Regions from separate parts of the Streptomyces sp. NPDC013457 genome, predicted to be linked through region 1. Evidence: riboswitches for the same ligand, from Rfam matches in the RefSeq annotation. Region 1 holds a riboswitch; the other holds the start of a gene.

Evidence for each region. A riboswitch is a leader RNA that binds a small molecule or an ion and turns the genes downstream of it on or off. The one in region 1 is predicted to bind glycine.
Region 2: it holds a riboswitch for glycine, as region 1 does, so the genes downstream of both, gcvT (glycine cleavage system aminomethyltransferase GcvT) here and gcvP (aminomethyl-transferring glycine dehydrogenase) in region 1, are expected to answer to the same signal.

What each region holds. Positions count from the first base shown of each region.
Region 1 is NZ_JBICBL010000010.1:8,338-15,662, forward strand. Features, by position in the region: gene ACF1G2_RS25790 (MerR family transcriptional regulator) at 1-412, shown strand, start outside; gene ACF1G2_RS25795 (DNA polymerase IV) at 486-1,901, shown strand; gene ACF1G2_RS25800 (PRC-barrel domain-containing protein) at 2,026-2,394, opposite strand; glycine riboswitch at 2,509-2,607, shown strand; gene gcvP (aminomethyl-transferring glycine dehydrogenase) at 2,787-5,672, shown strand; gene ACF1G2_RS25810 (DUF5999 family protein) at 5,774-5,980, opposite strand; gene ACF1G2_RS25815 (hypothetical protein) at 6,309-6,908, opposite strand.
Region 2 is NZ_JBICBL010000004.1:272,466-279,790, forward strand. Features, by position in the region: gene ACF1G2_RS13075 (enhanced serine sensitivity protein SseB C-terminal domain-containing protein) at 21-809, opposite strand; gene ACF1G2_RS13080 (enhanced serine sensitivity protein SseB) at 850-1,590, opposite strand; gene ACF1G2_RS13085 (AAA family ATPase) at 1,682-2,353, opposite strand; glycine riboswitch at 2,493-2,595, shown strand; gene gcvT (glycine cleavage system aminomethyltransferase GcvT) at 2,755-3,882, shown strand; gene gcvH (glycine cleavage system protein GcvH) at 3,960-4,340, shown strand; gene glyA (serine hydroxymethyltransferase) at 4,361-5,620, shown strand; gene ACF1G2_RS13105 (L-serine ammonia-lyase) at 5,773-7,143, shown strand; gene ACF1G2_RS13110 (hydrophobic protein) at 7,277-7,325, shown strand, end outside.

The DNA of each region.
Region 1 (7,325 bases):
GCTCGTCGAGCCGAGCGTGCGGCCGGCGTACGGATCCGGGACGCAGCGGCTGTACAGCTTCCATGACGTCGTCGTACTCAAGATCGTCAAGCGGTTCCTGGACACCGGGGTCGCGCTGCAGAACATCCGGGCCGCCGTCCAGCATCTGCGGGCCCGCGGCTTCCGCGACCTGGAGCGGATGACGCTGATGAGCGACGGGGCCACGGTCTACGAGTGCTCCTCGCCCGACGAGGTCGTGGACCTGCTCCAGGGCGGTCAGGGCGTCTTCGGGATCGCGGTCGGCGTGGTCCGGCGCGATGTGGAGGCGGCGCTCTCCCAGCTGCACGGGGAGCGGATCGACACCGGCGAGACCCTGATCGGTCACAACCCCGGCGACGAGCTCGCGCGCCGGCGGCGGGACCGCGCGGTCTGAGCCGTTCTCCGGCTGTGACGCGTCCGTATGTGCGTGCGGTCGATTGTCAGTGGCGTAGGGCAGCATCGGACGTGTGAGAGCCGCGCCGACGATCCTGCATCTCGACATGGATGCCTTCTTCGCCGCCGCCGAGCAGGCGGCGAAGCCCAGTCTGCGCGGAAAGCCGGTGGTCGTGGGTGGTCTCGGCCCGCGTGGGGTCGTGGCGACCGCCTCGTACGAGGCCCGGCGCTTCGGTGTGCACTCCGCGATGCCGATGGCCCAGGCGCGGCGGCTGGCACCCAACGCGGCCTACCTCGTGCCGCGCTTCGGCTTCTACCGCTCGATCAGCGAGCAGGTCATGGAGCTGCTCGGGCGGCTGTCGCCGCTCGTCGAGCCGCTGAGCCTGGACGAGGCCTTCGTGGACCTGGAGGCCGGGGGAGTGGCCGACGACCGCGCGAGCGCGCTGGAAGCCGGTGAGCGGCTGCGCAGGGACATTCTCGCCACCACGGGGCTGACGGGGTCCGTGGGGCTCGCGGGGTCGAAGATGCTCGCGAAGATCGCCTCCGAGGAGGCGAAGCCGGACGGGCTGGTGCTGATGGAGCCGGGGACCGAGCGGGAGCTGCTGGGGCCGAAGTCGGTGCGGATCCTGCCGGGGGTCGGCCCGGCCACCGGGGAGCATCTGCGGCGGGCCGGGATGACCACGGTCTCCGATCTCGTGGAAGCGGGCGAGGACGAGCTCGTACGGCTGCTGGGGCGGGCGCACGGGACCTCCCTGTACCGAATGGCCCAGGGGCACGACGATCGGCCCGTGGTGGCCGAGAGGGACGCGAAGTCGGTGTCGGTCGAGGACACCTTCGACGTGGACCTGCATGACCGGGTGCGGATCAGGACCGAGGTGGAGCGGCTTGCCGAGCGGTGCGTGGGGCGGCTGCGGGCGTTGGGGCACTCGGGCCGCACGATCGTGCTGAAGGTCCGGCGGTTCGACTTCTCGACGCTCACGCGCTCGGAGACGTTGCGAGGGCCCACGGACGACCCGCTCGTGGTGCGGGAGGCGGCCGGGCGACTCCTGGAGGGCGTGGACACCACCGGTGGCGTGCGGCTGCTCGGCGTGGGGGTGAGCGGCCTCGCCGACTACACGCAGGAGGATCTCTTCGCCCAGGCGGCGGAGCGGGCGGAGGAAGCGGGGGATTCAGGGGGTTCGGGAGGCCCAGGGGGGCCGGAGGGTACAGGGGGCGTGGGGGAGGACGTGCCGGCGCCCGCGGCGGCCCCCGAGCCGGAGGAGCCGCAGGCCGCCGAGCGGAGATGGGCGCCCGGGAACGACGTACGCCATGCGGTGTACGGGGCCGGGTGGGTGCAGGGGAGCGGGGTCGGGCGCGTCACCGTGCGCTTCGAGGAGCCGCAGTCGCCGCCGGGGCGGGTGCGGACGTTTCTCGTCGACGATCCGGAGCTGGAGCCGGGGGAGCCGTTGCCGCTGGTGGGGCGGGAGGGAGGGGAGGCGGCGGTCGCCTAGGGGGTGCGCCCGGCCTTCGGCCGGGCTTGTCGTTCCCGCCCGCACCAGCCGTGCAGATGGCATGGCAGAGGTGCGGGCCTTCCTGTGGGTGGCGCCTCGCCGCCGGCGGGGGCGGGTGGGGCGGTCAGGTGTCCTCCTGGCCTGCCAGGCGGCCGAAGTCGTGGTCCATCGGGGGCGGGGGCGGGAGGGCCAGGCTGTAGTGGCGGTAGAGCTGGAGTTCCTGCTCGGGGGAGAGGTGGCGGCCCACGCCGAAGTCCGGGGCGTCCTTGATCAGGGCGCGTTCGTACGGGATGTGGAGGCCGTCCTCGACCAGTTCGCTCGGCTCCAGCGGGACGAACGCGTCCCGGCTGAAGAGTCCCGTGCGGACCGCCGCCCACTCGGGGACTCCCGTCGCGTCGTCCAGGTACACCTCGTCCACGGTGCCGATCTTGTGTCCGTTGCGGTCGTACGCCTTGCGGCCGATCAGGCTGCGCGGATCGATGTCGGTCTGCACGGTCCCTCCAACAGGTCGCAACTGCTCTACAAGGACTACGAAAGTGCACATCTGGGATGTCGGCCACTTGAGCGACTGGTCCGGGAACGGCGCTGGTAGGCTGGCTGTGGCTGTCGACACCGTGCGGGAGAGTCCTCCGGAGAAACCTTTCGGAGGCGCCGAAGGAGCAAATCCTCCCCGGAATCTCTCAGGCACCTGTACCGCACGGGCGAGGTCACTCTGGAAAGCAGAGCGGAAGTCCGACGGCATCCGCTCTCACCGACGGTGAAAACCGGCGCGCCCCTTCGGCATGCCGGTGAAGCTCTCAGGTTGAGATGACAGAGGGGGAGGCCGTCCGGGTACCCGCGCCGTGGTGCCCCTCGCAGGTCGTGACGACCAGGAGGCCTCCGTACATGTCCGCCCACCGCATTCCGCTCTCCGAGCTCGAACAGGGCATTCCGTTCGAGCAGCGGCACATCGGGCCCGACGCCGAAGCACGGGCCAAGATGCTCGCGCAGGTCGGCTACGGCTCCCTCGACGAGCTCACGGCCGCCGCCGTGCCCGACGTGATCAAGAACGCCGAGGCGCTCGGTCTGCCCGCCGCCCGCACCGAGGCCGAGGTCCTCGCGGAGCTGCGTGAGCTCGCCGACCGCAACCAGGTCCTCGCCCCGATGATCGGCCTGGGCTACTACGGCACCTTCACACCGCCGGTGATCCTCCGCAACGTCATGGAGAACCCGGCCTGGTACACGGCGTACACGCCCTACCAGCCGGAGATCTCGCAGGGCCGCCTGGAGGCGCTCCTCAACTTCCAGACGATGGTCGCCGACCTCACCGGTCTGCCCACCTCCGGCGCCTCCCTCCTCGACGAGAGCACCGCGGCCGCCGAGGCCATGGCGCTCTCCCGCCGTGTCGGCAAGGTCAAGAACGGCGTCTTCCTCATCGACGCCGACACCCTGCCGCAGACCATCGCGGTCATCGAGACGCGCGCCGAGCCGACCGGTGTCGAGGTCGTCGTCGCGGACCTGTCCGAGGGCATCCCCGCCGAGGTCGCCGAGCGCGGCGTCTTCGGCGTGCTCCTCCAGTACCCCGGCGCCTCCGGTGCCGTGCGTGACATCAAGCCGCTCATCGACGCGGCCCACGAGCTCGGCGCGATCGTCACCGTCGCCGCCGACCTGCTCGCGCTGACGCTGCTCACCTCGCCCGGCGCGCTCGGCGCGGACATCGCCGTCGGCACCACCCAGCGCTTCGGCGTCCCGATGGGCTTCGGCGGCCCGCACGCCGGCTACATGGCCGTCCAGGACAAGCACGCCCGCTCGCTGCCCGGCCGCCTCGTCGGCGTCTCCGTCGACGCCGACGGCAACAGGGCCTACCGGCTGGCGCTGCAGACCCGCGAGCAGCACATCCGCCGTGAGAAGGCCACCAGCAACATCTGCACCGCGCAGGTGCTGCTCGCCGTCATGGCCGGCATGTACGCCGTCTACCACGGCCCCGACGGCCTCAAGGGCATCGCGCAGCGCACCCACCGGTACGCGGCCATCCTCGCCGCGGGCCTGAAGGCCGGTGGCGTCGACGTCGTCCACGGAAGCTTCTTCGACACCGTCACCGTCCGGGTGCCCGGCAAGGCCGCCGAGGCCGTCGCCGCCGCCCGTGAGGCCGGCGTCAACCTTTACCTCGTCGACGCCGACCACGTCTCGGTCTCCTGCGACGAGACCACCGGCCGCGCCCAGCTCGACGCCGTGTGGAGCGCCTTCGGCGTCGCGGCCGACATCGAGGCCCTGGACGCCGCCACCGACGACGCGCTGCCCGCCGGGGTGCTCCGCTCCGACGCGTACCTCACCCACCCGGTCTTCCACGCGCACCGCTCCGAGACGTCGATGCTGCGCTACCTGCGCAAGCTCGCCGACCGTGACTACGCGCTCGACCGCGGCATGATCCCGCTCGGCTCCTGCACCATGAAGCTGAACGCGACCACCGAGATGGAGCCCGTGACCTGGCCGGAGTTCGGCCAGATCCACCCCTTCGCCCCGGTCGAGCAGGCACAGGGCTACCTCACGCTCATCACCGAGCTCGAGGAGCGTCTCGCCGAGGTCACCGGCTACGACAAGGTGTCGATCCAGCCCAACGCCGGTTCCCAGGGCGAGCTGGCCGGTCTGCTGGCCGTCCGCGCCTACCACCGCGCCAACGGCGACGAGCAGCGCACCGTCTGCCTCATCCCGTCCTCCGCGCACGGCACCAACGCCGCTTCCGCCGTCATGGCCGGCATGAAGGTCGTCGTCGTCAAGACCGCCGACGACGGCGAGGTCGACGTCGCGGACCTGCGCGCCAAGATCGAGCAGTACCGCGACGAACTGTCCGTGCTGATGATCACCTACCCGTCCACGCACGGTGTGTTCGAGGAGCACGTCGCCGACATCTGCGCCGAGGTCCACGACGCGGGCGGCCAGGTCTACGTCGACGGCGCCAACCTCAACGCGCTGGTCGGTCTGGCCAAGCCTGGCAAGTTCGGCGGCGACGTCTCGCACCTGAACCTGCACAAGACCTTCTGCATCCCGCACGGCGGCGGCGGCCCGGGCGTCGGCCCGGTCGGTGTGCGCGCGCACCTCGCGCCGTACCTCCCGAACCACCCGCTGCAGCCGACCGCGGGCCCGGAGACGGGCGTCGGCCCGATCTCCGCCGCTCCGTGGGGCTCCGCGGGCATCCTGCCGATCTCCTGGTCGTACGTGCGTCTGATGGGTGGCGAGGGCCTCAAGCGCGCCACGCAGGTGGCCGTCCTCGCGGCGAACTACATCGCCAAGCGCCTGGAGCCGCACTACCCGGTGCTCTACACCGGTCCGGCCGGGCTCGTCGCCCACGAGTGCATCGTCGACCTGCGTCCGATCTCCAAGGCGACCGGAGTCAGCGTCGACGACATCGCCAAGCGCCTGATCGACTACGGCTTCCACGCGCCGACGATGTCGTTCCCGGTGGCCGGCACCCTGATGATCGAGCCGACCGAGTCCGAGGACCTGACGGAGCTCGACCGCTTCTGCGACACGATGATCGCGATCCGCGGCGAGATCGAGAAGGTCGCGTCGGGCGAGTGGCCGGCCGGGGACAACCCGCTGGCGAACGCCCCGCACACGGCCGCCGCGCTGGGTGGCGAGTGGAACCACCCGTACACCCGTGACGAGGCGGTCTTCCCGGCCGGTGTCTCGGCTGCGGACAAGTACTGGCCGCCGGTCCGCCGCATCGACGGTGCGTTCGGCGACCGCAACCTCGTCTGCTCCTGCCCCCCGCTGGACGAGTACGACCAGTAGTACCCGCGGCGCGGACATGAGTCAGGGCCGGTTCGGAGAGTTCTCTCCGGGCCGGCCCTTGCGTGTTCCCTCGTACGTGTCGTGCCCGACGCGCCCCGGAGTCAGGCGGCGGTCGTCACCCGGCCCGCCGTCAGCGGGCGGTGCGGTGCGATGATCTGGCCGTCCGGCAGCAGTTCACCGGTGTCCTCGAAGAGCAGGACCCCGTTGCACAGCAGGCTCCAGCCCTGCTCCGGGTGGTGCGCCGTCGGACGGGCCGCCTCCCGGTCGGCGGAGTCGGCGGTGGGACAGGCAGGTTGGTGCTGGCACATGGATGGGTTCTTTCGCTGCGTCGTGGTCTCTGTCGTCCTGCGGCTCGATGCGGTGCTCATGGCCGCCCCCCGTTGTCGGTTCGGTTGGTCCAGTGTTCCGCTACGGAAGGCGATCCGCAGGTATTTCACGGCAGCTCTTCCTACTGCATGAAGACGTATCACCCGCGCGGGCGGTTCAACGTAACTGGGCGGTCTCTTCGGGTGGTTCGGGGTAGCCCCAGTGGGCTAGTCCGTCCGGGTCGGGGTGTTCGAGGGAGCCGTTCGGACACCAGGACGCCCCGCGGCCCGGTCGGGGCCGCGGGGCGTGACGTGTCTCGGCAGAGGTGGTTCAGGCCGGCGCCGGGGTGCCGAACAGTGGTGGGGGAGCCAGTCGCAGGGTGAGGACGGGCAGCAGGTCGGCGACCCGGTGCGGCCGGTGGGCCGCGATGCCGGGCGGTGCCGGGGCGAGCGGGACGAGCAGGTCCGCCGGGTCGGGCGAGGACATCGCTCCGTCGGCGTCCGTGTCGCCGTGCAGCCAGAGCGTCAGCATGTACAGCTCGGGTACGGAGAGCAGTCGCGGCTGGTACACCGTGGGCAGCGACTCGGCCTGGAGCAGGGCGCGTTCGGTGGCCGTGACGTAGGGACCCTCGAAGAAGTGCGAGAAGGACCAGCCGTCGAGGGTGAGCATGGTGTCGGCGGCGGCCACCGCCCGGTCGGTGCCCCGGATCAGGAAGCGCCAGCCGGCCAGCCGCGTACGCGGTGCCTGCCCCGACGGGACGACCTGATCCCGCACGTCGAGGACGTGGAGGGGCAGGGGTGCCTCGGGGCTCAGTGGCCCTTGGGCCGCTCGCAGAGCGGGAGTTCGCGCCTCGCGGACGGCGGTGGGGGAACCGAGGGCCGCGAGGACACTGCGCAGGGCCGGCGCAGGGGCCGGTGAAGGTCGGAGCATGGTGGGTCGCCTCTCACTCAGGAGACACGGTGACGCGTGGGCAGGTACGACGGCGCTGTGGGCTGCCGGGCCGAGGGGGCCATGAAGCCACGGCCGGGCGCCAACACTCTGCCTCGTTCGCGGAGTTTATACGAGACGTGTTCACGCGTTGTTTCCTCTAGCGGTCGCCGATATTGCCGACAAGGCGTCATCCGGCCTTAACGCGGAGGCGATTCATCGTATTTGTGACGCGTGCAGGTCGTCTGCCTGCGAGGACTTCACCGATGCGGACGGCCGGTTATCGACCCCACGTTTTCGTTGAATATGGCCGCGGAATATGTCCTTTGCGGTTGCCCTCGGGACGTGCCGGGTGATTGCGTGACCCAGCCTATCGTTCGACGAAGGGGGCCCGCAGGCGTTATGGATCAATCGGGTGGG
Region 2 (7,325 bases), on a different contig from region 1:
GGGGTGACGGAAGGGGCGTATCAGTACGTCCGGGGTGCGGCCGGAGGGTAGCCGTAGCCGGGCGTGTGCGGCGCGGGGGCTGCGTGCGCGTCGCGGTCGTAGAACGGCCGCGCGTTGGCGCGCAGCCACATCGCGACGGGGTCGTACGCATCGGACATCGCGACCGTCGAGACGGGCAGCCCGTCGGGTACGCCGGAGATCGACTGGCGCATCATCGCCCGTACCGACTCGACGGAGGCGGCGGAGGTGTCGTACAGGTCGAGACCGATGGCGAGGTACGGAGATCCCACCGCGGGCTGCACCCAGGCACGGCGCAGCGCCCTGACCGCAGGGGTGCGATGGGCGTTCTGGGTCAGAAGGGCATAGAACTGGGGAATTTCCAGCGCGGGTTCCGAGAGCCGCAGCGGTCCGGCGGGCATCCGGTCGAGACCGGTGGCGATCCGGCGGAGGTCGGTCCAGGGGATGCCGACGCCGCCGCCCGTGTCGTGCGGATTGAGCCAGATCCCCCAGCGGTCGGGGTAGAGAGCGCGGGCGATCTCCCGGCCGGTGACGACCTCGTGCGCGCGGTTCCAGCCGGAGGCGGCGAGCTCCTGGGCGGAGGTGACGCACGGGGCGTACCCGAAGCCGTCGACCTCCATGTTCCCGTACTGGGCCTCGGGCGCGCCGGGGGTGCCCTGCCACAGCAGCATCCAGACGCTGCCGTCGGCGAGGGCGTGCAGCAGCTGCTCGTACGCGTCGTAGCGTCCGGGTGCCACCTGGCGCAGCATGTGCTCGACCTGTCCGGCCGCAGCGGTGCCTGACGCGCTCACCCTGGTTCCCGCCCCTCTTCCGTCCACCGCACCAGCTTAATTACAGGGAGGCCCGCTGATAGAAGGGGCGCACCCGCTCCAGCATCCAGTCGCCCACCGGGTCCTGCGCGACGTCGAGCAGGATGAGGTTGACGGGCCAGGCGACCTCGACCCGGCCGAGCGCGCGGCCGAGGGCGTCGAGCGGGGCGTTCCGGTCGACGCCGTCCCATGCGACGAGCTCGACGCCGACGAAGAGGGCCGGCTCGGTGCCCTCCACGCTGGCCAGGGCGCGGCGGGCGGAGACGACGACACCGGTGGCCTCGAACTCGGCGGCCGCGGCGGAGAGGAAGTCGACGGGGTCGTCCTGCCAGTCGGGCTCGAACAGCCGGACCCGGCCACCGCTCGCGGGGCCGTCCAGGGGGGTGCGTCCGACACGGCAGAGCTCGGCGACCGCGGGCGGCGGCAGCGGGGCGCCGACCGTGCCTCCGGGGTTCACGGCGATGCCGAGCTGCGGCGGCAGACCGCGGGCGAATTCACGGGCGGGCGCGACGGTGAAGGACATGTGGCTGCCGACGCAGGCGAGGAACTGCTGCTCGGAGCTGAAGACGGGGACGTACGGGAGTCCGTCGATCTCCAGTGTGGGCAGGTCGAGGTCCCGGCTCTCGGGGCTGCCGCCGTTGGGCAGCGGCACCCAGACGGGGCTCCGGCCGAGCACCTCCACGAGCCGGCCTCCGGCGGAGGCGTTGCCGAGCGAGGCCGCGAGGACCTCTTCGAGCTCGTTGCCCGGCCACGTAACGTCCACGGTTCCCGTTTCCCCTTCTCGCGCGCCCTGGTCACGACGCCCTCGGGGCAGAACCCTAACGCCGCCCTGATGTCGTCGTGGCCAAAAGTACTCAGTGGGCGGCGCGGAAGGCGATCGTGCGCAGAGCGCCCGCGGCGTCCCGGTCGAGCAGGGTCGCCGAGGCGCAGCCACGGGGCAGGCGGCCCGACTCGACGGAGCCGATCATCCGGCCGACGGCCCGGCGGTGGCGGGCGAAGGCGTACCCGGAGACGCCGCGGCCGCGCTCGCGCTGTCCCTGGCGGGCGGTGCCGGGGGTGACGTCGAGCAGGATCAGGTGCAGGGCGCGGCCGCGGCGGCGGGCCTCGCGGGCCAGCCAGTTCCGCACCCAGGACTGGGTGCCGCAGTCGTGGACGACGAGGCTCCGTCCGGAGCGCAGCGCCCGCCACAGCCCGGCGTAGTGGGCGATCCGGGCCAGGGGGCGGTACACCGCGTACGGCAGGAAGCCGGGCAGCCGGGCCTCCCAGCGCTCCCGGGCGTCCTGGGAGTCGATGCCCAGGCCCTGGGCCGCGCGCCGCATCAGGGTCGACTTGCCGCTTCCGGGCAGCCCGGAGACGACCACGAGGTCCCCCGCGGCGAAGGCGAGCGTCCGGGGGCCCCGGCCGCCGCGCTCGCGCAGGTCCCGCAGCAGGGGCGCGGCGAAGCGGCGCCTTCGCGTCCTGGCGCGGGCGCGCTGAGCCGGTATGCCCGTGCCCGTCGCGTATGCGCCGCTGTGCTGGAACGTCATCTTTTCTCCCCCTGTCGGGTCCCGGAGACCCCTGCCCACAAAGTGTAAAGAAGGGGTAATGAGGCACAAGCGATTTGCCGATCGGACACCGCATGCAATGATGTGCGCGCCAAGCGCACACAACCGCATACCGGCCGCTCGAATCCGCGCGGGAGAGTCCCGGAACCACCACGGTGGGCCCCGGGCGCCGAAGGAGCAAGACCCTCCCTTGAATCTCTCAGGCCCCGTACCGCGTGGATGAGGCAGATCTGAAAAGCGGGACGCCCCCGGCGTTCCCACCCAAGGTGCAAGCCGAACTCTCGGAGACGAGATGCCCTCGGTGAACCTCTCAGGTTCCATGACAGATGGGGAGGACGTCCTCGCCCGTCATGTTTTCCGCCCTTGGGACCCGGGAGCCACCCATGAGCACGTCTGCCCCCCGTCTGACCGCCCTCGATGCCCTGCATCGCTCCCTGGGCGCGACCATGACCGACTTCGCCGGCTGGGACATGCCGCTGCGCTACGGCAGCGAGCGTGACGAGCACAACGCCGTCCGCACCAAGGCGGGCCTCTTCGACCTCTCCCACATGGGCGAGATCACGGTCACCGGCCCGCAGGCCGTCGAGCTCCTCGACTTCGCCCTCGTCGGCAACATCTCCACCGTCGGCGTGGGCCGCGCCCGCTACACGATGATCTGCCAGGAGGACGGCGGCATCCTCGACGACCTGATCGTGTACCGCCTCGGCGAGACGGAGTACATGGTCGTCGCCAACGCGTCCAACGCGCAGATCGTCCTCGACGCGCTGACGGGGCGTGCGGCCGGCTTCGACGCCGAGGTGCGCGACGACCGGGACGCGTACGCCCTGCTCGCCGTCCAGGGCCCGGAGTCCCCCGGCATCCTGAAGTCGCTCACCGACGCCGACCTGGACGGTCTGAAGTACTACGCCGGCCTCCCGGGCACGGTCGCCGGGGTCCCCGCGCTGATCGCCCGTACCGGCTACACCGGCGAGGACGGCTTCGAGCTGTTCCTGAAGCCGGAGCACGCCGAGGGCGTCTGGAAGGCCCTGACCGAGGCCGGAGCCCCGGTCGGCCTGATCCCGTGCGGCCTGTCCTGCCGTGACACGCTCCGCCTGGAGGCGGGCATGCCGCTGTACGGGCACGAGCTGACGACCTCGCTCACCCCGTTCGACGCGGGCCTCGGGCGGGTCGTGAAGTTCGAGAAGACGACCAACGAGGGCCGTTTCGTCGGCCGCGAGGCGCTGGAGAAGGCCGCCGAGCGCGCCGAGACCGCGCCGCCGCGCAAGCTGGTCGGCCTGATCGCCGAGGGCCGCCGCGTCCCGCGGGCCGGCTTCTCCGTCGTCGCGGACGGCCAGGTCGTGGGCGAGGTCACCTCCGGTGCCCCGTCGCCCACCCTCGGTAAGCCGATCGCCATGGCGTACGTGGACGCGGCGCACGCCGAGCCCGGCACGCAGGGTGTAGGTGTGGACATCCGCGGCACCCACGAGCCGTACGAGGTCGTGGCGCTGCCCTTCTACAAGCGCCAGAAGTGACGCATCCGTCTCGCCCGGCGTCTCACCCCGCAAGACCCACGTTCATCAGCACTCGTCCGATCCAGGAGAATCAGGTCATGAGCAACCCCCAGCAGCTGCGCTACACCAAGGAGCACGAGTGGCTGTCGGCCGCCGAGGACGGCGTCGCGACGGTCGGCATCACGGAGTTCGCGGCCAACGCGCTCGGTGACGTCGTCTACGCCCAGCTCCCGGAGGTCGGTGACACGGTGACCGCGGGCGAGACCTGCGGCGAGCTGGAGTCGACCAAGTCCGTCAGCGACCTGTACTCCCCGGTCACCGGTGAGGTCGTGGCGGCCAACCAGGACGTGGTGGACGACCCGTCGCTGGTGAACACCGCTCCGTTCGAGGGTGGCTGGCTGTTCAAGGTGCGTGTCACCGGAGAGCCGGACGACCTGCTGACCGCCGACGCGTACGCCGAGTTCTCCGCCGGGAACTGAGACCCCTTAGGGATCGATTCATGTCTGTGCTGAACACCCCTCTCCACGAGCTGGACCCGGAAGTCGCCGCCACGGTCGACGCCGAGCTCCACCGCCAGCAGTCCACCCTCGAGATGATCGCCTCGGAGAACTTCGCTCCGCTGTCGGTCATGGAGGCCCAGGGCTCGGTCCTCACCAACAAGTACGCCGAGGGCTACCCGGGCCGCCGCTACTACGGCGGCTGTGAGCACGTCGACGTGGCCGAGCAGATCGCCATCGACCGGATCAAGGACCTGTTCGGCGCCGAGTACGCGAACGTCCAGCCGCACTCCGGCGCGTCCGCGAACCAGGCCGCGCTCTTCGCGATGGCCCAGCCCGGCGACACGATCCTCGGTCTGGACCTGGCCCACGGCGGTCACCTGACCCACGGCATGCGCCTGAACTTCTCCGGCAAGCAGTTCAACGTGGTCGCGTACCACGTGGACGACGCCGGCCTGGTCGACATGGCCGAGGTCGAGCGGCTGGCCAAGGAGCACCGTCCCAAGGTGATCATCGCGGGCTGGTCCGCCTACCCGCGTCAGCTGGACTTCGCCGAGTTCCGCCGGATCGCCGACGAGGTCGAGGCCTTCCTCTGGGTCGACATGGCCCACTTCGCGGGTCTGGTCGCGGCCGGTCTGCACCCGAACCCGGTCGAGTACGCGGACGTGGTGACCTCCACCACGCACAAGACCCTCGGCGGCCCGCGCGGCGGTGTCATCCTGGCGAAGCAGGCGTTCGCCAAGAAGATGAACTCCTCGGTCTTCCCCGGCTTCCAGGGCGGCCCGCTGGAGCACGTGATCGCGGCCAAGGCCGTCTCCTTCAAGATCGCGGCCTCGGAGGAGTTCAAGGAGCGTCAGCAGCGCACGCTGGACGGCGCCCGGATCCTCGCCGAGCGCCTGGTCCAGGACGACGTCACCGCGCACGGCGTCTCGGTCCTGTCCGGCGGTACGGACGTGCACCTGGTCCTGGTGGACCTGCGCAACTCCGAGCTGGACGGCCAGGCGGCCGAGGACCGGCTGCACGAGCTCGGCATCACCGTCAACCGGAACGCGATCCCGAACGACCCGCGTCCGCCGATGGTGACCTCGGGTCTGCGGATCGGTACGCCGGCGCTCGCGACCCGCGGCTTCGACGCCGAGGACTTCCGTGAGGTGGCCGACATCATCGCGGAGGCCCTGAAGCCCGGCTTCGACGCCGACGCGCTGAAGGCGCGGGTGACCGCACTCGCGGAGAAGCACCCGCTGTACCCCGGCCTGAAGTAATTTCGTACGCTTTAGTTCCAGAGCTCGTCCGTACGAAACTTCCGGGGCACCGCGCACACTGGACAGTGAGCGCGGTGCCCCACCCCCTTTTTCCTGCTGTTCTGCACCACCCCGGCAGACAACGGCGTCTAGCCCCCCACAAGGAGTTCCCCGTGGCCATCTCGGTCTTCGACCTGTTCTCGATCGGCATCGGCCCGTCCAGCTCCCACACGGTGGGTCCGATGCGGGCGGCCCGGATGTTCGCCCGCCGGCTGAAGAACGAGGGGCTCCTCGCCCACACCGCGTCGATACGGGCCGAGCTGTACGGCTCGCTGGGCGCGACCGGCCACGGCCACGGCACGCCGAAGGCGGTCCTGCTGGGCCTGGAGGGCAACTCTCCGCGCACGGTCGACGTCGAGTCGGCGGACGACGAGGTCGAGCGGATCAAGTCGAGCGGCCGGATCAACCTGCTCGGGGCGCACAAGATCCCCTTCGACTTCGACGAGGACCTGATCCTGCACCGCCGCAAGGCGCTGCCGTACCACGCCAACGGCATGACGATCTTCGCGTACGACGCGGAGGGCGCGCTCGTCCTGGAGAAGACGTACTACTCGGTCGGCGGCGGCTTCGTCGTGGACGAGGACGCGGTCGAGGGCGAGAGCCCGATCGTCCCGGACGACACGGTCCTGAAGTACCCCTTCCGTACGGGTGACGAGCTGCTGCGCCTGGCGAAGGAGACCGGCCTGTCGATCTCCGCGCTGATGCTGGAGAACGAGAAGGCCTGGCGCACCGAGGACGAGATCCGGGCGGGTCTGCTGGAGATCTGGCGGGTCATGCAGGCCTGTGTCTCGCGCGGCATGTCCCGCGAGGGCATCCTGCCCGGCGGCCTGAAGGTCCGCCGCCGCGCCGCGAACACGGCCCGCAAGCTGCGCTCCGAGGGCGACCCGGCGTCGCTGGCGATGGAGTGGATCACGCTCTACGCGATGGCCGTGAACGAGGAGAACGCGGCGGGCGGCCGCGTGGTCACCGCCCCGACGAACGGCGCGGCGGGCATCATCCCGGCGGTCCTGCACTACTACATGAACTTCGTGCCCGGAGCGGACGAGGACGGCGTGGTCCGCTTCCTCCTCGCGGCCGGCGCGGTCGGCATGCTCTTCAAGGAGAACGCCTCGATCTCCGGCGCCGAGGTCGGCTGCCAGGGCGAGGTCGGCTCGGCCTGCTCGATGGCGGCGGGCGCGCTCGCCGAGGTCATGGGCGGCAGCCCGGAGCAGGTCGAGAACGCGGCCGAGATCGGCATGGAGCACAACCTCGGCCTCACCTGCGACCCGGTCGGCGGTCTGGTCCAGATCCCGTGCATCGAGCGCAACGGCATGGCGGCGGTGAAGGCGGTCACGGCGGCGAAGATGGCCCTGCGGGGCGACGGCAGCCACATGGTCTCGCTCGACAAGGTCATCAAGACGATGAAGGAGACCGGCGCGGACATGTCGGTCAAGTACAAGGAGACCGCGCGGGGCGGCCTGGCGGTGAACATCATCGAGTGCTGAGGCTGTGGGCCGTCGGCGTGATCGGAGTCGCCGAGCCGGCTGCGGCGTCGGCCCGGGCCCGGCGGTCGCGGCAGGCATGGGTCGGGGGATCGTGGGCACTCGCGTGGGGACTCACTACCACGGAGGTGTCGCCATGGTCCCGCTGCTCATCGTGTTGGCCCTGATCCTGATTCTCTTCGGAG